4 regions of the Pseudalkalibacillus sp. A8 genome follow, and region 4 is predicted to be linked to each of the others. Evidence: riboswitches for the same ligand, from Rfam matches in the RefSeq annotation. Region 4 holds a riboswitch; each other region holds the start of a gene.
The links. A riboswitch is a leader RNA that binds a small molecule or an ion and turns the genes downstream of it on or off. The one in region 4 is predicted to bind S-adenosylmethionine.
Positions count from the first base shown of each region.

Region 1 (4,908 bases), 220 kb from region 4:
CGTACCCGTTAGCTGAAGAATCGATATACCTTCAAAATAATCCATAATATCATTACGCTCCATATCAAAACTATTAGTGAACCAACTATCCAATTCTTCGGCTTACCATTATTTATCCTTTCTTCTGCTTTAACTTCACAGTCCGATATTACATCCTTTGGTATCATTTTTAACGCAAACATTATCCCTAATGGAACAATAATTACATCGTCTAAGTAACCAAGAATCGGTATAAAATCAGGTATCAGGTCAATAGGACTGAACGCATATGCTACAACACAAGCTGTAAATACTTTAGCATACCCAGGTACTCTTTCATCTTTATAAGCAAAGTATAGAATAAAAATTTGTCGTTTTAAGTTCTTTGCCCAATCCTTTATTTTTTTCATTTTACCTCCCATATATCAGTTAAGATTTCATTTATATTTTAACAGATTTATAGAACATCCTTCTTAGCCTTGTTACTTTATTTGTTTTAGATAATTTTCCTTGTTCCAATAAGCTTCTCTTTTTATTACATAACTTTTACCTTTCAAGGTGAATTACCTTCTCTTTCCTTATTTAAAGAATATGGACCTAAAATGAAAAATGAGCACTTATCCTTGTTCATGGAAAGCGCCCGATTGCTTAATAAGAAAAACTCCTATTTAAAGGGTTTCACTTTGTTTTAAATCCACAATAGGGACAATTAGAAATCACGAATCCCTATACCATGTAAATGTAAAGCAAACGATATTAATTTTTAATTGCCTTGGGCTCCTGGATCACCTTATTAGTTGGATATACACAAAATCACTAATGCAACTAAAAAGAATCCCAAATGCTTTTCACTTGGGACTCTTTTTTCTCTAAGCATGGCTCTACCACAGTTAATACACTCGGAGCATTTATGGTTGAACTGGTTTGTCAACTTAAGCGAGCCTTTCAAAAAAATTAGAATTAATTATAAAGTAATTTCCTATGATTTATTTCAGCTAAAAATTGGATAGCCAAATATGATATTCAGAATAAAATGTATGGGGTCAGGTACTAACATTTGAGCACTGTCGGTCTAGCACATAAAAAATGTATTATTTGTACATGAATGGTGCCTGTCACCAATTTAATTTACGCTTCTACAACATTTTGCTGCTGGTAGACTTCGTTTTCGAATTCTCCTGTGGCTCTGCTTGTTAGGATACCAGATGTCATTGCTCCACTGACGTTTACAGCAGTACGGCCCATGTCGATAAGAGGTTCAACTGAGATTAACAGCCCAACAATCGCAATTGGAAGATTCATGACGGATAGTACGATGAGAGCTGCAAAGGTTGCTCCTCCCCCGACACCTGCGACACCAAATGAACTGATTGCCACTACCAAAATTAGAGAAATAATAAATGATGGACTTGTAGGGTCAACACCGGCGGCTGGAGCTACCATAACGGCTAACATTGCCGGATAAACACCAGCACATCCATTTTGACCAATTGAAAGTCCAAAGGAACCAGCAAAGTTTGCAATCCCTTCCGAAACACCAAAATCCTTTGTTTGTGTCTTAATTGTCATCGGCAGTGTTCCAGCACTTGTACGTGATGTAAAGGCAAATGTTAAAGTTGGCAGCCCTTTTTTTACATAATTTACAGGGTTTAGTTTTGCAAATGACAACAACAGTAAATGCACAATAAACACCAAAATTAATGCCACATAAGAAGCCACAACAAACTTGCCTAATTTCATGAATGCGTCATAATCACTTGTAGCAGCAACTTTTGTAATAATTGCCAGGATACCATATGGTGTTAGACGGAGAATTAACGTTACAACTCTCATGATAACAGCGTATAAACTATCGATAATTTTCGCAAAAAATTCAGCAGGCTCAGGATCTTTTCGTTTTACTCCAAGGTAGCCAATCCCGACAAATACAGCAAAAAATACAACTGCAATTGTAGAGGTTGCACGAGCACCTGTTAAATCTAGAAATGGATTGCTTGGAATTAACTCAAGGATTTGTTGAGGAATCGTCATATTTTCTACAGTCACAGCACGTTCCTGTAATTGCTCATTTCGAGCGTTCTCTGCATCACCAGCAGTTAACTCTATGCCATCAAGTCCAAATCCTAACGCGGAACCAATTCCAATTGCTGCCGAAATAGCAGTCGTTCCAAGCAGTATTCCAATGACAAGGAAACTAATTTTCCCGATATTTTTAGTCAATCTTAATTTCGTAAACGCTCCGACAATTGAAATGAATACCAGCGGCATTACAACCATTTGTAATAGTTTTACATAACCACTGCCAACAATGCTAAACCAATCAATTGTTCCGACTGTAACTTCATGCCCAGTTCCATAGATTGCATGAATTATATAACCGAAAATAATACCTAAACCTAAGCCTGTGAATACGCGTTTTGAAAAAGATACATGCTTCTTTTGCATTAAGAACAAACCAAACATAAGCAATAATAATACCGCGACGTTTACGAAGATAAGAAATGTGTTCATCTTTTTCCCCCTTTTCGTTTATTAATCTATTTTACGAAATTTTAATACGTGTATTCCTATAATTTAAGTAGGAATTAGAATATTTTTTACTATTCTTACTTTTTCGATTATTTTAAATACATATTATGCTCCGAGTAATATCCCTAAGAAAAACCGGAGGCCGCTGAATAGGAAGTATTTTACTTATTGCGATGTTCTGTGGTTACAATGTGAAATTTTTATTAAGACATAAATTTTATCTCTTTTAGGTCATTAATATGTTCACATGCTGGAGTAATTCTTGTAATAATTTTATCTTTAAAAATATGTTTCAGCTCACTTTTCTTTTGTTTAGCTAATGTTAATTGGTTTTTATCAGAGAAGAAAATCAATGATTGATTTCCTTCTTTAGATGTTGGGTCATGTAAGTCAAAAAACAATTCTAATAATTCATTATAAGATACCTTCCAGGGATTAATCCATATTTCTACTATATCTAGATTTTTCCCTCTTAGATGTCCTATTCGAACATTTTCAATACCACGAAAACCTGTAATAAAAGCTTTTTGACTAAAAAACCCGCTTGCACCAAACACTGCTCTTTCCATTTAATCTCGCTCCTTTGAGCGATAAGCCTCTTTCCATTTAAAAAACCTCTCTTTGTTTAAAGAGAGGTTCGTATTATTACATACTTTCCTCTCATCTTTCAAAGGTTGACACCTTTGTAGGAATTAGCACCGTTCAAGACAATATTTTGACTTGATGGTTGCCGGGTTTCATAGGGCCTATCCCTCCACCACTCTGGATAAGAAGTTATCGCTATTTATTTTTATTTAAATATTTTATTGTTACTGATATTATCATTCAGTTATCTAAAATTCAAGTAATATCATGAAAATAAATAAATTGAATTTACATATCAATCTCCTTCAACGATTCTTACACCACAATCTTGCCCAATTCAAAAAGACACACTTAAAGAATTGCGCCCTTTTCTTTAATAAACAATTAGGTTGACTGCAAACCGACACCCCTTCATTATCTAAGCCAATGCTCTCCTGCTTTTTTTTTGCGAGTGTTAATCGTCTGACGCGTGCTGCAAAATCGCTGGTATGACAACGTCCCAGACCGCCCGAGGAAGCTCGTGACCGGTGTCTTCTAAGGTGAGCAACTGGGTATCAGGGATCTCCTTCTCTAAGGCAAGTGCATTTCCATAGGGAAAGAAGGGATCCTCGGTACCATGAATCACAAGAGTTGGAGCACCCACCTCTCCGAGTCGTTCCCTCCAACGATCGCCCTTGTCAATAAGAGGTGGGTTTTTCATACTCGACGCAATGTTTGTGCTGCGATCGAAGATGCGCCCTGCAAGGTCATATTTAGTCGTTTTGTCAAAAAAATGTGAATTGGAAAGTGCATATTGAAAATCGACAATGTAATCGATCACTTCTGCCCGATTTGACCAGTCTGGCTCCGGCGCTTCTCTAATGTGTGCCATGAACTCCTCCGAATGTTCTGGAAGGTCGAGATCAGTAGGACCATGAGCGTTGGGTCTTGTTGAAATTAGAGTTAATGATGTAACCCGATCAGGATAATCAAGTGCCACCAGTTGGCCAATCCATCCGCCTACTCCGAAACCTACGAGATGGGCGTCGGCCAGTCGGAAGATGTCGAACAGGCCGACGACGTCCGCAGCCAGATCGCGGAGGCTATACTGCGTGTCCCCCGGCTCGTAGGTGACAGATCGGCCGAAGTCGCGGGTGTCATAGCGAATAACGAATCGGGAGCCTGCTGCGAGGCGCTCGCAGAACACGTCCTCCCACCAGTGCATTGAGCAGGCCAACGGCGCGCCGCTGATAAGGATGATTGCAGGGTCCTTGGGATTACCGAAAGTCTCAACGCAGAGGTCAACCCCGTTAGCTCGGACTATCCTTTCGTTATTATATGGCATATATAATTTTTCCTCCTTTGTATGTTTGTCGGATTACTCCCTTTGGTATTGTTTTAATCTTTTCTATCTAGATAAACCCTTTTCATTAGATTATTCACATACACTTTCTCAATATTTCTTTTCGATTACTATTTTTGAGAACACGGTATGGTACGGGGATATAAGATGAATATTTAGTAAATTGAGCAATTCCTGTTATTCAGTAACACGTCAAATAATATTGACTTCTAACTCCCTTTCTGAAATACCTACCTTTATTCAACAAAATGGCCCTATTCATAAAAAAGGGTGCAGTTCATATTACAGAAAAGCGTCCGTTACTTGAATAAGAATTAAATTTATAAGTCGTTATTTTCAATCAAGATTTGATTGTGAATATGGTGTTCCATATGCTCAAGATAATCTTGTATAAGCCACTCTAGTGTTTTACGTTGATTATTTCCTATATCACATAGGTTGGATAACTTTTCGTTAGGAATATTCTTAACAAT
Region 1 is NZ_CP174509.1:1,576,244-1,581,151, reverse strand. Features, by position in the region: gene ACJROX_RS08200 (YkvA family protein) at 9-389, opposite strand; gene ACJROX_RS08195 (L-cystine transporter) at 1,108-2,490, opposite strand; gene ACJROX_RS08190 (peptide-methionine (S)-S-oxide reductase) at 2,712-3,077, opposite strand; SAM riboswitch class I at 3,166-3,281, opposite strand; gene ACJROX_RS08185 (alpha/beta fold hydrolase) at 3,548-4,417, opposite strand; gene ACJROX_RS08180 (hypothetical protein) at 4,756-4,908, opposite strand, start outside.
Region 1: linked by a shared signal. The riboswitch ahead of ACJROX_RS08190 (peptide-methionine (S)-S-oxide reductase) and the one ahead of ACJROX_RS09300 (PLP-dependent aspartate aminotransferase family protein) in region 4 are both predicted to bind S-adenosylmethionine.

Region 2 (4,908 bases), 610 kb from region 4:
TCTCACTAATTTTATCGTTTACCGACAGAAGACTCCCACCTCAAGGAATGTGAAGGGCGTATCCCAATGAGTAGGTGGGAGATGAATGTCGGTTGGGGTTAGGCAAAGTGGACCTCGTTGTGTTAGAATAAGAACATACATTCCCTTTAAGCGAGATGATCAGCCATGTTAATCAAAAAAGCGTATAAGTTTCGGATCTATCCAAACAAAGAACAGGAAATCTTAATCGCTAAAACCATTGGTTGTTCTCGTTTTGTGTTTAATCATTTTTTAGCTCAATGGAACGATACCTACCGTGAAACAGGCAAAGGGTTATCGTATAACACTTGCTCTTCTCAATTAACACAACTTAAGAAAAAATTGGTTTGGTTAAAAGAAGTTGACAGCATTGCTATACAATCCTCTCTTAAAAATCTTGCTGATTCGTATACTCGATTCTTCAAGAAACAAAACAAAGCACCACGATTTAAGTCTAAAAAGAATAATGTACAATCCTACACAACAAAGCACACGAACGGCAATATTGCGATTGTAGGCAACAAAATCAAGTTGCCTAAACTTGGCTTAGTCAGGTTTGCCAAAAGTCGTGAGGTTGAAGGTCGTATCCTGAATGTCACGGTTCGACGTCATCCAACCGGAAAATATTTTGTATCCATCCTTGTTGAAACAGAGGTTGAAGCGTTACCTAAAACCGGTTCAGCTTTAGGGATCGATGTTGGCCTCAAGGACTTTGCGATTTTGTCTGATGGAACAATACATAAGAATCACAACTATTTTTGCAAACTTGAAAAGAAATTAGCCAAAGCACAACGTACGCTTTCAAGGCGTAAAAAGGGTTCTTCCAACTGGCATAAGCAACGGATAAAGGTTGCACGACTGCATGAGAAAATCACCAATGCAAGAATGGATGACTTGCATAAAATCTCGACCGGTATTGTCAAAAACCACGACATCATCGGTATAGAAGATTTACAAGTAAGGAATCTATTGAAAAACCACCATTTAGCCAAATCTATCAGTGAGGTTAGTTGGTCGAAATTCCGTATGATGCTTGAATACAAAGCGAAGTGGTATGGCAAACAAGTGGTCATTGTCGCAAAAAATTTTCCCTCTAGTCAACTATGTTCAAAGTGCGGATACAAAAACAAAGATGTTAAAAATCTCGGATTGCGTAAATGGGATTGCCCTTCTTGCGGCGAACATCACGATCGAGACATGAACGCAAGTATCAATATTCGTAATGAAGCATTACGATTAAACCGCAGGAACTGCGGGGATAGCCTAGTTAAGAACCGGTGGTTGCACTGGTGCTCTTAGGAATCTCCCACTTCAAACAGACCGTAAGGTCGTTAAGTGGCGAGAGGTTCAATTAAATAAAATAATAGTTAGGGAATTGACATGCACGAATTTCCGTGTAATAATCCGTGTTATAAATCTATTTAACTGGAATTCAATCGTATGACTCTTATCAAGAGAGGTGGAGGGACGAGCCCGAAGAAGCCCGGCAACCGGCTTTTAACTGTAGTTAAAAACACGGTGCTAATTCTCGCAGCTTTAGAGCTGACAGATGAGAGGATGGAGACCGCAATCAATCGACCTCTTCCTCTTGTGGGAAGAGGTTTTTTATATGGGTTAATAGAATGATAACCTTTAAAATTTGTTAAATACTTGAAAGGGTGAACGTCATGAGTGAAAAAATCATTGCTACCTACCTGCTGCATGACAAAAAAGAAGATCTTGAGAAAAAAGCGGAATCGATCGCACTCGGATTGACAGTCGGATCATGGACGAACCTGCCAGCTTTGGAGCAAAAGCAGTTGAGCATACATAAAGGGAGAGTGATTGACGTCACCTACCTTCCTGAAGACGAAAAAGCGGATCACTTTTTTGGAGGAAAACGGACGAAGGGAATCATCAAGATTGCCTACCCTTCCGCTAACTTCAGTAACGACATCCCGGCCATTTTGACGACAATCTTCGGTAAACTTTCATTGGATGGGGAAATCAAGCTGCTCGATATTGAGTTATCGGATCTGTTGCTTTCTCAGTATCCTGGTCCGCAATTTGGAATCTCTGGTATCCGAGAGAAACTCGACGTTTATGACCGGCCATTGCTGATGAGCATTTTCAAAGGCGTGATCGGTAAGGAGCAGCAGGACCTCGACAATCAGATGCGGCTTCAAGCCCTGGGCGGTGTCGACATCGTCAAGGATGATGAGATCCTCTTCGACAACGAAAAGACGCCATTCGAATCAAGGATCAAGTCCGGACTGCAGGTTTTAAAGGAAGTGTATGAGGAAACGGGCCACCGGACTTTGTATGCTGCCAATTTGACTGGCCGGACCTTCGATTTGAAGGAAAAAGCGAAGCGGGCAGTGGAACTTGGAGCCAACTCCCTGTTGTTAAATGTATTTGCCTATGGGTTAGACACCCTGCAGGCTTTGGCGGAAGACCCTGAAATCAATGTACCGATCATGGCGCACCCAGCGTTCAGCGGAGCGATCACACCTTCCCCATTTTACGGTGTCTCGAATAAAGTCCTGCTCGGAAAGCTTTTACGACTGGCTGGTGCAGACTATGTTCTGTTCCCGTCACCGTATGGAAGTGTAGCGCTGGATAAGGGGGAAACGCAAGAAATTGCTGAAGCGTTGACAGTTGATGAAGGTCCATTGAAAAGAGCTTTCCCTGTTCCATCTGCCGGCATCCACCCGGGACTGACGCCACTGCTCATCAATGACTTCGGTGAGGATAGCATCATCAACGCTGGTGGCGGAATCCACGGTCATCCGGACGGAGCAGACGCTGGCGGCAGAGCATTCCGCGATGCAATTGATGGTGTATTGGACGGCCGGTCATTGGAACAAGTGGCTGAAGTAAGTGATCCACTGAAAAAAGCGCTTGATCTATGGGGTCCTGCGAAGGTGAAATCAAAATCATGAGCAGACAACCGATCATCTTTTGTGACTTCGATGGTACGATTACTATGAGCGACAATATCATTACTATTATGAAAAAGTTTGCGCCACCAGAATGGGAAGAATTGAAGGATTTGATTTTATCCCAGCGGATTTCTATCCGTGAAGGTGTCGGAAAGATGTTTTCGCTCCTTCCGAAAGATTTGAAGGATGATATTAAAGAATATGCAATCCGTCAGGCTGAATTCCGTCCAGGTTTTGAAGAATTCGTAGCCTTTACGAAAGAACAGAACATCAAACTGCTTGTGGTTAGCGGAGGCATTGATTTTTTCGTCTATCGATTGCTTGTGCCTTTTGACATTGAGCGCCATGATATTTACTGCAACGGCAGTGATTTCACCGGCGAAAGGATCAGAATCACCTGGCCACATCCGTGTGATCGTTATTGCGACAATGACTGTGGCTGCTGCAAACCTTCGATTTTAAGAAACTATGATCCTAAACAATACGACAGGATCGTGATTGGTGATTCGATCACAGACTTACAGGCAGCAAAAATAGCAGACAAGGTGATCTCAAGAGGTTTTTTAACCGAGAAATGCCGTGAATTGGACCTGGATTACAGAGCATTCGAAACCTTCTACGATGTCATCGGAATTCTGAAACAAAGACAGGAGGAGCTGGTATGAGTAAGTTGAAGAAGTACTGGAATGAGCTTGCCGATGTAAAAGATGAACTTGCTTCTCGTGATTGGTTTCCCGGTACAAGCGGAAACCTTTCGATCAAAGTCCAGTCAGACCCACTCAATTTCCTTGTGACAGCAAGCGGGAAAGATAAACGGAAACGGACGTCAGAAGATTTTGTCCTTGTGGATGAAAACTGTGTACCGGTTGAGGAAACAGTGTTACGTCCTTCAGCAGAAACGCTTATCCATAAGGAAATCTATGAGCGGACGGATGCAGCCTGCTGCCTCCATGTCCACACCGTCGACAACAACGTCATTTCAGAGCTTTACGGCGATGAAAAGTGTGTCGTGTTTCAAGGACAGGAGCTGATCAAAGCCTTCGGGCTATGGGAACAGGATGCAAAAATCACAGTACCGATCGTGGAAAACCATGCGGATATTCCAACATTGACAAAGGAAATGGCGGCAAATCTAAGGGAAGATGTTTATGGGATTCTGATCCGAAACCACGGGATAACCGTCTGGGGCAAAAACGCGTTTGAGGCAAAGAAATACTTGGAGGCTTTTGAGTTTCTATTTTCCTATCATCTGAAAATCAGATCATATAAAAGCTTAAGTCTTTCATAATTTTTTAAGGAGGAGATTGAAAATGGCAGTCATTAAAATCAGAAACACGAACGAAGCGATTGAAGGAGACAAGGCAGTCGGCGAATTTCTACAGAATCAAGGGGTACTTTACGAAAAATGGGATACGAGCAAGCTCCCAGACGAATTGAAAGAAAACTGTAGGATCAATGATGAACAGAAGCAGCAAACACTCGAAGTATTCGATGAGGAGATCCGCTCACTCGCACAACGGAATGGATATGTAAGCTGGGATGTCGTTGCACTCTCTGAAGAAACACCGGACCTAGAAGCATTGTTGAAAAAATTCGAGCAAGTCCACGTGCATACAGAAGATGAAGTCCGTGCAATTACAGCAGGTCACGGTATTTTCATCATCAAGGGTCAAGACGACCTCGGCTATTTTGATGTCGAATTGGAAGCCGGCGATGTCATTTCCGTACCGGTCGAGACGCCGCATTTCTTCACTTTGATGGATGATCGCCAAGTAGTAGCTGTCCGCCTGTTCATCGATCCATCCGGCTGGGTAGCGCATCCTTACAAAGATCCTGAATTCGAAGAACAGAAAGCGTAATGAATTGATAATAGAACTTGGTAATCCTGTCCATTTTGAGGTAGGAAAACGGAAATCCAGGGTTAATCACACAGAACTCACCTATGATCTGAAAATGAATCCAGAAGAAA
Region 2 is NZ_CP174509.1:1,187,351-1,192,258, reverse strand. Features, by position in the region: gene tnpB (IS200/IS605 family element RNA-guided endonuclease TnpB) at 166-1,317, shown strand; SAM riboswitch class I at 1,463-1,574, shown strand; gene ACJROX_RS06215 (2,3-diketo-5-methylthiopentyl-1-phosphate enolase) at 1,686-2,939, shown strand; gene ACJROX_RS06210 (2-hydroxy-3-keto-5-methylthiopentenyl-1-phosphate phosphatase) at 2,936-3,604, shown strand; gene ACJROX_RS06205 (methylthioribulose 1-phosphate dehydratase) at 3,601-4,227, shown strand; gene ACJROX_RS06200 (acireductone dioxygenase) at 4,250-4,798, shown strand.
Region 2: linked by a shared signal. The riboswitch ahead of ACJROX_RS06215 (2,3-diketo-5-methylthiopentyl-1-phosphate enolase) and the one ahead of ACJROX_RS09300 (PLP-dependent aspartate aminotransferase family protein) in region 4 are both predicted to bind S-adenosylmethionine.

Region 3 (4,908 bases), 2.9 Mb from region 4:
CAATCTTGCTGTAAACCATCTATCAATATTCCAGCGAGCCTCTTCCACTTTCATTTCTTTCAAACAATTGAATGTTTAAAACCGATAAGAACGGGAAAAATGATATGATGTATACATAGATTCTTACATAAGGGTTATAGGTTCATTTTAAAAGTTTTCTTAAATTCAAATGTTGATTTTTTCAGATAAAGCATAAAGCGAAATTTGCGACTCTCCTGCGGGAAAAGCGAGCCAGGCAAGACCCTGCATCGATTTAAGGATCTTCGAGTATAATAATGAACTTCGACTAAATACCACCACGTCCCTATGGTGAACGTCGAAGCCAGCATAAGGAAAGCTTCTAAGAATTCTCATCGCAGACACGAAAATGATTTCATTTTTGTGTTGAGATCCATGTGCAAGTGAGGAGGCTTGCGGTTCGCCAGCGGAAAGGGAGTGAATTTCGCGAAAAGCAACAAGTGAAAATAACAGAGCTTTTGAAAAAGGAAAAAAAACGTCGAACGAAAAAACCGATGGTAAGAGCCTAAAAGTTTGACCTATATTGACCTATTGAGTAAGATGAAGTAAAGCCATAAAGATACTTATGGAAAGAGGAGGATTTCTGAAATGAACTTGATCCCAACAGTTATTGAACAGACGAACCGCGGGGAACGTGCCTATGATATTTACTCCCGCCTTCTAAAAGATCGTATCATCATGTTAGGAAGCGCGATCGATGACAATGTTGCAAACTCGATTGTAGCGCAATTATTATTCTTAGCTGCTGAAGATCCTGACAAAGACATTTCGCTTTATATCAACAGTCCTGGAGGATCCATCACTTCAGGTATGGCGATTTATGATACGATGCAATTCATCAAGCCGAAAGTCAGCACAATCTGTATCGGTATGGCAGCATCAATGGGGGCATTCTTACTTACAGCTGGAGAACCTGGAAAGCGTTTCGCACTTCCGAACAGTGAAGTGATGATCCACCAACCACTAGGCGGAACACAAGGTCAAGCGGCTGACATTGAAATCCATGCTCGTCGAATCATCGAAATGCGTGAAAAACTAAACAAAATCATCGCAGAACGTTCAGGGCAACCACTAGAAGTTGTTGAACGTGACACAGATCGAGATAAGTTCATGAGTGCTCTTGCAGCGAAAGAATACGGTCTGATTGACGAGGTCATCGAAAAACCGGTAACCCAAGATAGTAAATAATCGTTCAAGAGACTGGCTCCGATTAAATCGGGGTCAGTTTTTTGTTGCCAAATGCTAGTGATCATAAACACACATTCTAATGGTTTTACCGAAGCTTTGCCTGGCAATACGGACAATACTTCGGTAACCGATTGAAGGTCAAGCCAGGCGGCTTGAATGCTTTTCTGCACACTTGGCAATTTGAACGGTAAGATTGATTGGTGCGCCCAATCCTGATCCGCAAATAGAAAAACAGGGCGAGGATCAGAAAAAAACCGATCCATACAAGGTTGAGCATCTTGGATCTCTCCCCTCTTCTCTATTAATCCTGTACCTCGGTTCAATGTATATTTTAAGAATACCAGAAATAGTAATGAGGGAGGACAAAATTTCGGGGTGATCACTTGAAAGAACTCGATGGTCGACTTAATGTTGAAGATCTGGAAACATGTAACTTACCATTTTGTGGACAAACGACAGAGGAGGCACCTCACTTTAATGCTGAAGCTTACAACAACGTTGAAAAGAAAATCATCGATGTATCACTTAAAACATATAAAGGGAAATGGGTCATCCTCTTTTTCTATGGAAGTGATTTTACTTTCGTTTGACCGACTGAATTAGCGGCGGTCGCTGCTATTTTATCCTAAGCTGCGTTCATTGAATGCAGAAGTGTTGGCAATCAGCACAGACAGTGTACACGCACATAAAGTATTCACCGAAACCTCTCCTTCGGCTTCAAAAGTCAATTTTCCGTTGGTCAGCGATCGGAACCAGGTGATCACCCGTGCCTATCGTGTACTGGATGAAAAGAAAGGAGCGGCGCTTCGGGCTACTGTGATTATCGATCCTGACGGAGTGATCGTTTCCAAACTGGTCAATCCTCTTGAGGTTGGGCGGAACATTTTTGAAATTTTAAGATTGCTTCAGGGAATCCAGCATGGACGGAAAACAGGCGAAGGCGTCCCAGCCAACTGGTTACCCGGCCAACCAGGCATAAAGAGGAATTCGATTATGATCGGGAAAATCTGACATCGCCTTCTAGATAATCAAAAAGCGAATTATGAAGATGATTTCGGTATTTCCTTGGCCGGAGTCTTTTTGCTGATATTTCCGAAATTCACTCCTGAACAGTGATCTGAAAGAAAAGTGGAAGCGACCCGATTAGTCACTGGAAAGCTGACGAGGAGGCTCGAACTAAACAAAGTTCGGTTGTGCGTTGGTAAGCACTTCAACCTAAAATAATGGCATCCTTTTCAAAGATGTACATGAATTTTTAGTGGAAATCTATTCTGTTGATATGTACAAAACTGTCACGACCCCTTTCTTTGTTTTTCTATGTGCTCTCCAGCCGCCTTAGTTGGAAAACATAATTTTTAAAAAACAGTGTTTGACTCTTTTTGACGGCCATGCTAGTATTCTTTTATTAATCCAATTTATAAATCTCTTATTCAGAGTGGTGGAGGGACTGGCCCTATGAAACCCGGCAACCGACCAAACGATGGAGCTTGGTGCCAATTCCAGCAAAGCGAATGCTTTGAGAAATGAGAGAGGTCTTTCAAATCGAAACCTCTCCTCCGAGAGGTTTTTTTGTGATTGACAGTCAAATATCGACGTTCCACAGGTGCTGGACCTCTATGCAGTTCCAGCTTAAAAGGGAAGTCCGGTGAGATTCCGGCACGGTCCCGCCACTGTATTTGGGAGCAGCCTGCAAGCATGTCACTATCTCAGTATGGGAAGGCGCAGGTTTGTGAAGAGCATAAGTCAGGAGACCTGCCTATGGAACCCTACACTACGACCTACGAGGAATAGGCAGGTGTTGGCATCTTACGGGATTCGTCTGTCTTCTTCGACAGCTTTTTCCCTATGCCGCTCCGCCGTCTCTCTTCTAGGAAAGAGGGATTTTTTTATTGGATTGAAAAAAGAAACATGGAGGAATGGCAATGCAAAAAGCAAAAAGTTCAACCATCGGTTACCCGAGAATCGGTGAAAAACGTGAATGGAAGAAAGCACTTGAACAGTTTTGGAAAGGAAAGCGGACCGAAAAGGGATTGCTTGAGGAAATGGAACAGCTTCGCTTGCAGGACTTAAAGAAGCAAAAGGATCTTGGCGTCGACTGGATCCCAACCGGGGACTTCAGCTATTATGATCATGTGCTTGATACAGCAGTCATGTTCGGATTCATCCCGCAGCGTTTCCAGTCATCAGGGGAAGAATCGCTGCTTCAAACGTATTTTGATATCGCCCGCGGGAACAAGGTAGCAGTCGCGTCCGAAATGACCAAATGGTTCAATACCAATTACCACTATATCGTCCCTGAAATTGAAAACGATGCAAAACCTTACCTGACAGAAAATCGCCCGCTTTCCTATTTCCTTGAAGCGAAAGAAAAGCTAGGCATTATTAGTAAGCCAGTTCTTCTCGGCCCGATCACCTTTTTAAAACTTGCGAAAGGGTATGAAAAGGAAACGTTTGGAAATCTTCTGGAAGCACTTGTTCCTCTATACATACAAGTGCTGCAGGAACTGAAAAAGGAAGGCGCAGAATGGGTCCAGATCGATGAACCGATTTTATGCACGGGCCTGGACAAAGAAGAGCTTGCCTATTTTAAAGAAGTCTATGGTAACATTCGACTGGAACTTCCTGAATTGAAAGTCCTTCTGCAAACGTATTTTGAATCGATCAATCACTATGAAGAAGTCCTGTCTCTCCCTGTCGACGGCATCGGAATCGATTTCATCCATGATGATGGAGAAAACCTTGCCGCTCTGAAAAAACATGGCTTCCCTGCTGACAAAACCCTTGCCGCAGGTCTCATCGATGGCCGGAACGTATGGCGCAGTGATTTGGAGAAAACATGGCAGCAAATTGAAGTGATACGTAAGCATGTCAATGATGAACAATTGGTCATCCAGCCATCCTGCAGCCTGCTGCACGTACCGGTTACGACCGATTCAGAAGAACGATTAGATGATGAACTGAAGCACGCTTTGGCCTTTGCTGACCAGAAATTACAGGAGACCGTCCTTTTGACCAAAGGTGTAAACGATGGAAAAGACAGTATCGCTGCTGAGGTAGAGAAGCAGATGAGCCGTCTTGATCAGTTTTGGAATTCAACGGAACGCAACAACCCGGACGTTCAGGAGGAAGTGGAAAAATGGAAAGGAAAAGAGCCAGCCCGTGCCCTCCCTTTCATCGAACGCCAGGCTTTGCAGCAGGACGTTTTCCAGCTACCTTTACTGCCTACCACAACCATCGGAAGCCTTCCGCAAACGACGGAAATCAGGCAGGCACGCTCCCGTTTCCGTAAAGGGAAATGGTCAACAGAAGCTTACGAAACCTTCGTTAAAGAAAAAACATCCGAATGGATTGATCTCCAAGAAGAAATTGGACTCGATGTTCTCGTTCATGGAGAATTCGAACGGAACGATATGGTCGAATACTTTGGTGAAAAGCTCAAAGGATTCGCCTTTACAGATTATGCGTGGGTTCAATCTTACGGTTCCCGTTGTGTGAAGCCGCCGATCATTTTTGGTGATGTAGCTTTACCAGAGCCGATGACCGTCAAGGAAATCATCTATGCCCAGTCACTCACGAAGAAACCGGTCAAAGGAATGCTTACAGGACCGATCACGATTCTGAACTGGTCCTTCGTCAGAGATGACATAAAACCGTCCGAGGTCACAAAACAAATCGCCCTGGCATTGCAAAAAGAAATCAAGT
Region 3 is NZ_CP174509.1:4,696,236-4,701,143, forward strand. Features, by position in the region: gene clpP (ATP-dependent Clp endopeptidase proteolytic subunit ClpP) at 607-1,206, shown strand; partial or broken gene ACJROX_RS24000 (peroxiredoxin) at 1,626-2,217, shown strand; SAM riboswitch class I at 2,630-2,736, shown strand; cobalamin riboswitch at 2,791-2,981, shown strand; gene metE (5-methyltetrahydropteroyltriglutamate--homocysteine S-methyltransferase) at 3,129-4,908, shown strand, end outside.
Region 3: linked by a shared signal. The riboswitch ahead of metE (5-methyltetrahydropteroyltriglutamate--homocysteine S-methyltransferase) and the one ahead of ACJROX_RS09300 (PLP-dependent aspartate aminotransferase family protein) in region 4 are both predicted to bind S-adenosylmethionine.

Region 4 (4,908 bases):
GATTGTTTTCAAGGAAGGGATTTCCTCTGTCTGAACTCGCTTCACGAGCTCAGAATCCGTAATCAAAAGAGATCCATCACAATCATTGATCCGATCTTTTACGGCATCCTCCATGAACGCTTCGAACAACGGTGCGGCAATCGCTCCCACTTTGATAATCGAAAGGATTGAGATATAGCACTCAGGCGTTTTCGGTAAGAAGACGAAAACCCTATCACCCTTATGGACACCGTTTTCTTTTAAAACAGCAGCATACTGATCGGTTTTATTTTTCACCTGTCGGAAAGTGAGTGTCCGTTCTTCAGGTCCATTTACATAATGTAACGCCATCTTTTCCCCGTATCCGTCCTCCACATGACGATCGATGACTTCATAGGCTGCGTTAAGCTTCCCATCAGTACTGAACGGCAAACCTGCAATCACTTTTTCCCATGAAAAAGAATCCTTCACTTTCTCATAGCTTTTAAGATTGTACTCACCCTTCAACGGTGGTAATGTATCGATTTCTCTTTTTCCCATATCCACTTCTCCTAGCCTCTTGATTTATGAATGGACCGCCTCGGCATTGTCAGATCCAAGCGGTTGAGAATTCTGTTTTATAGTTTGACATACTCTGGCTTCCGCGGTTTCGTGGTCTTGCTTCCTCGCTCCCCTAACCTCTTTTTTTATGTTTGTCGTGATTTTTTGTCGAGATACTTCCCAATGGTTTCGCGATTTCCGTAACTCGCCTCAAACCTCAAATATCACAGGCATATGTGGAAATTGTTCCACGGAGCCGCTGTGCTTCTTTATACGTGCAACGATTATGGACCACCTGGAGTCCTGCATCCTTCGCAATCTGTGCAGCTTTTTCAGAAACGACCCCCTCTTGCAACCAGAAAACTCTCGGTTGTGTGATCGCCGCTTCTGCTGCTATTTCAATCGCTGCTTCTGGGCTCCGGAAAACCTGGACGACATCTACAGGACCTGGAATGCTCTTAAGATCTGGGTATGATGGTTCTCCAAGGATCTCTTTTTCACGTGGGTTGACCGGGATGATCTTATAACCTAGACGCTGCATCTTCCGAGCCAGACGGTGGCTTGGTCGAGCTTCTTTCCCGCTCAAACCTACGATTGCGAGTGTCTTTTGTCGTTGGACCTCTTTCCCGTTGATTTCTTCACGGACATATGGAGAGGATAGTGCCCAGCGAATCACTCCCTCATCGTTGATTACGATTTCTGTTTTACCATTCGCTGATTGCCCTGTCGCTTTGAACAATGCCTGATCAAGATCATTGATGAGATCACGGACAGATTCGACCCCTACTGATAAACGGACTAGTTCCTCTTTTACCCCGGTCGCCTCCAACTCTTCACGAGACAGTTGTTGATGTGTGGTCGAAGCCGGGTGGATGATCAAGGATTTCGCATCTCCAACGTTGGCCAGGTGAGACCACAATGCAACATTGTTTATCAGCTTGCTTCCAGCCTCTTTTCCGCCTTTGATTCCGAAATTGACGACTGCCCCGAAACCTTTCTTCAACACTTTTTTACCGAGTTCATGTGATGGATGGCTTTCCAACCCAGGATAGGAGACCCATTCCACTGCAGGATGCTTTTCGAGTAATTCTGCAAGTTCTTGCGCATTCTGGTTATGTTTTTCAACTCGGAGGTGCAGCGTTTCAAGACCTTGCAGCAACAGGAATGCGTTGAAAGGACTCAAGCATGCACCGAAATCCCGTAAGAGCTGTACCCGCAGCTTCGTGCTGAACGCAAGTGTTCCGAAATCATTGGCATAAACAAGTCCGTTATAGCTTGGATCCGGTTCAGTGAATCCCGGAAACTTAGGAGAATTCCAGTTGAAACGTCCTCCATCTACGACGATTCCCCCGATGGATGTTCCGTGGCCACCGATCCATTTTGTTGCAGAGTGGACGACGATATCCGCTCCGAGCGTTATAGGTTTACAAACATACGGTGTTGCAAACGTGTTATCAATGATGAGCGGAACCCCTGTCTCATGTGCAACCGAAGCAACCGCTTCGACATCCAGCACGTTCAAACTCGGATTCCCGATAATTTCAGCAAACACAGCTTTGGTTTTATCGTTGATCGCTTCTTTAAAATTGTCCGGGTTGGATGGGTCTACGAAACGTACTGTAATTCCGTATCTCGGCAATGTCGTCGAGAACAAGTTATACGTACCGCCGTATAGATTCGTAGCAGCTACGATTTCATCTCCGGCACTCGCTAAGTTCAAGATTGATAGAGTGATCGCCGCCTGACCTGAGGAAGTTGCAACTGCCGCTACTCCGTCTTCCACGAGCGCGAGCCTCTTTTCGAATACATCGACCGTCGGATTCCCGATTCTCGAGTAGATGTTTCCAGGCTCATCTAATGCAAAGAGCCTTTCTGCATGCTCGGTGTCATGGAATACATAAGAACTGGTCTGGTAGATCGGAACGGCACGTGATCCGGTTGTCGGGTCAGGCGCCTGCCCGCCGTGCAGTGATAAGGTTTCAATATCGTAAGTGTTGAATGTATCTGTCATTTGTTAGTCCCCCTGATTGGTTGTGTTCTCTATTTAAAAAAGCCCTCTTCGATAAGAAGAAGAGGGCTTCGACCACTCTTCTTATCTATCAGGATTGCTCCTGCAGGAATTAGCACCTTTTCAAGTTCAATCAAAAACTTGATGGTTGCCGGGTTTCATCGGGCCAGCCCCTCCACCGCTCTGGATAAGAAGTCAATTATTCTTTTTTAAATGTAACTCAATTCACTTGTTCAACCTTGGACGCCAATCCTGTCGCCGCTTCTATCGCTTGCTCTAAATCTTCTATAAGATCCTCTACATTTTCAATTCCCACTGACAATCTGACAAGATCTTCCGTTACACCTGTAGATGGCAGTTCCTCCGGTCTCAACTGCTGGTGGGTCGTGCTTGCCGGGTGGATGATCAGGCTCTTAGCGTCCCCTACATTGGCGAGGTGTGACCATAATTCAACATTGTTGATCACTGATGCGCCTGCATCCCGGCCGCCTTTGATTCCGAAAACGACGACTGATCCAGCGCCTTGAGGCAAGTATTTATTCGCAAGCTGTTTCGATGGATGGCTCTCTTGTTCAGGATAGAGCACCCAATCCACGCCTGGATGTCCCTCGAGGTATTCAACAATCTTCCTAGCGTTTGCTACATGCTCTTTCACCCGCACATGCAATGTCTCCAATCCTAACGCAAGCTGAAAAGCATTGAATGGACTTAACGATGCTCCTGTATCCCGTAAAAGCTGGACACGTGCTTTCACAATGAAGGCAGCTTCAGGCAGCGCTTCCGCATATACGATACCGTTGTAGCTATGGTCCGGTTCTGTGAATCCAGGGAATTTCGGCGAATTCCAATCGAACTTCCCTGCATCGACAATGACCCCCCCCATGGTCGTTCCATTACCACCAAGCCATTTCGTAGCTGAATGGACGACGATATCTGCACCATGCTCGATCGGCCTTAACAAATAAGGGGTAGCAAGCGTGTTGTCGACGATGAGTGGAATACCGGCTTCATGTGCGATTTTCGCGATTGCTTCAATATCAAGCACATGCAGCCCAGGATTTCCAATCGTTTCCGCAAAGATCGCTTTCGTTTTCGGGGTGATTGCACGGCGGAAATTTTCTGCGTCCTGCGGATCGACAAAATGAGTTGTGATCCCATGTTTAGGGAGTGTGGTCGAGAACAAGTTATACGTCCCACCGTATAAAGTCGAAGCTGAGACGATTTCATCACCTGTCTCGGCAATGTTGAAGATCGCTGCTGAGATAGCAGCCATTCCACTTGCGAACGCTAATCCACCAAGCCCTCCTTCAAGCTCGGTCACCCGTTCTTCGACAACATTGACCGTCGGATTACCGATTCGTGAATAGATGTACCCTTCTTCCTTAAGTCCAAAAAGGTCTGCAGCATGTTCTGTATTATCAAACTTGTAAGCATTTGATTGATAGATCGGCAACGCTCGTGCACCTGTAGCAGGATCAGGTTGCAGTCCTCCATGTACCCCTACTGTTTCAAAACGATATTTTTTTTCTTCACTCATGTCATTCACTCCTCATTTTTTATATTTTATATATTGTGATTTATCATTAATCCTTCAAGCTTCTAATCTCGCATCTTCTACATCCAGTTCTGCCAACTGCTCCTCGACGAAGTACCCCCATTTTTCGAACTCTACCAAGAATCCATCGTGACCGAATTTCGAATCGACTTCATAAAATTCTGCAGTGCCACCGAATTGTTGGATGGTTTTCACGAATTCATGCAATTTTTCAGGCGGGTAAAGCAGGTCCCTTGTAAAACTGATCGCAAATACAGGAACTTGCAGTTGCTGGATCGCATGGTCTATGCCGCCTCGGTCACGTCCCAGATCATGGCTGTTCATCACCTCGAGCAGACGAAGATAACTGTTGGCGTCAAAGCGCTCGGTAAGCTTCTGGCCTTGATAGGATAAGTATGATTCAATATCGTACGTTGGGAGCCCTTCCGATATGATATGGTTCCGCTCAAAGCGTTCTTCAAAAAGGACATCTGAGCGGTAAGTGATCATCCCGATCATCCGTGCAAGGCTCAGTCCCTGTTTCGGAAGCTTTCCTTCGCTCCAGGCAGGATCTTGCTGGATCGCAAGACTTGAAATATGGTTGAATGCAATCGCGTAATCACTAAACTGAGGCGTGACAGCAATCGGGAAAATACTATCGATGAATTCAGGATACATGACTCCCCATTCGAGGACCTGCATCCCGCCGAGCGATCCCCCAATAACTGCCCTTAAATGATTGATATTGAGGATATTCAGTGCTACGAACTGAGCTTCTACCAGGTCCCGGACTGTCAAGCTGGGGAAATTATTGTGATAGGGCTCCCCCCTTTGCGGATTGACTGAT
Region 4 is NZ_CP174509.1:1,792,916-1,797,823, reverse strand. Features, by position in the region: gene acsA (acetate--CoA ligase) at 1-519, opposite strand, end outside; gene ACJROX_RS09300 (PLP-dependent aspartate aminotransferase family protein) at 737-2,530, opposite strand; SAM riboswitch class I at 2,609-2,721, opposite strand; gene ACJROX_RS09295 (O-acetylhomoserine aminocarboxypropyltransferase/cysteine synthase family protein) at 2,748-4,064, opposite strand; gene ACJROX_RS09290 (homoserine O-acetyltransferase) at 4,119-4,908, opposite strand, start outside.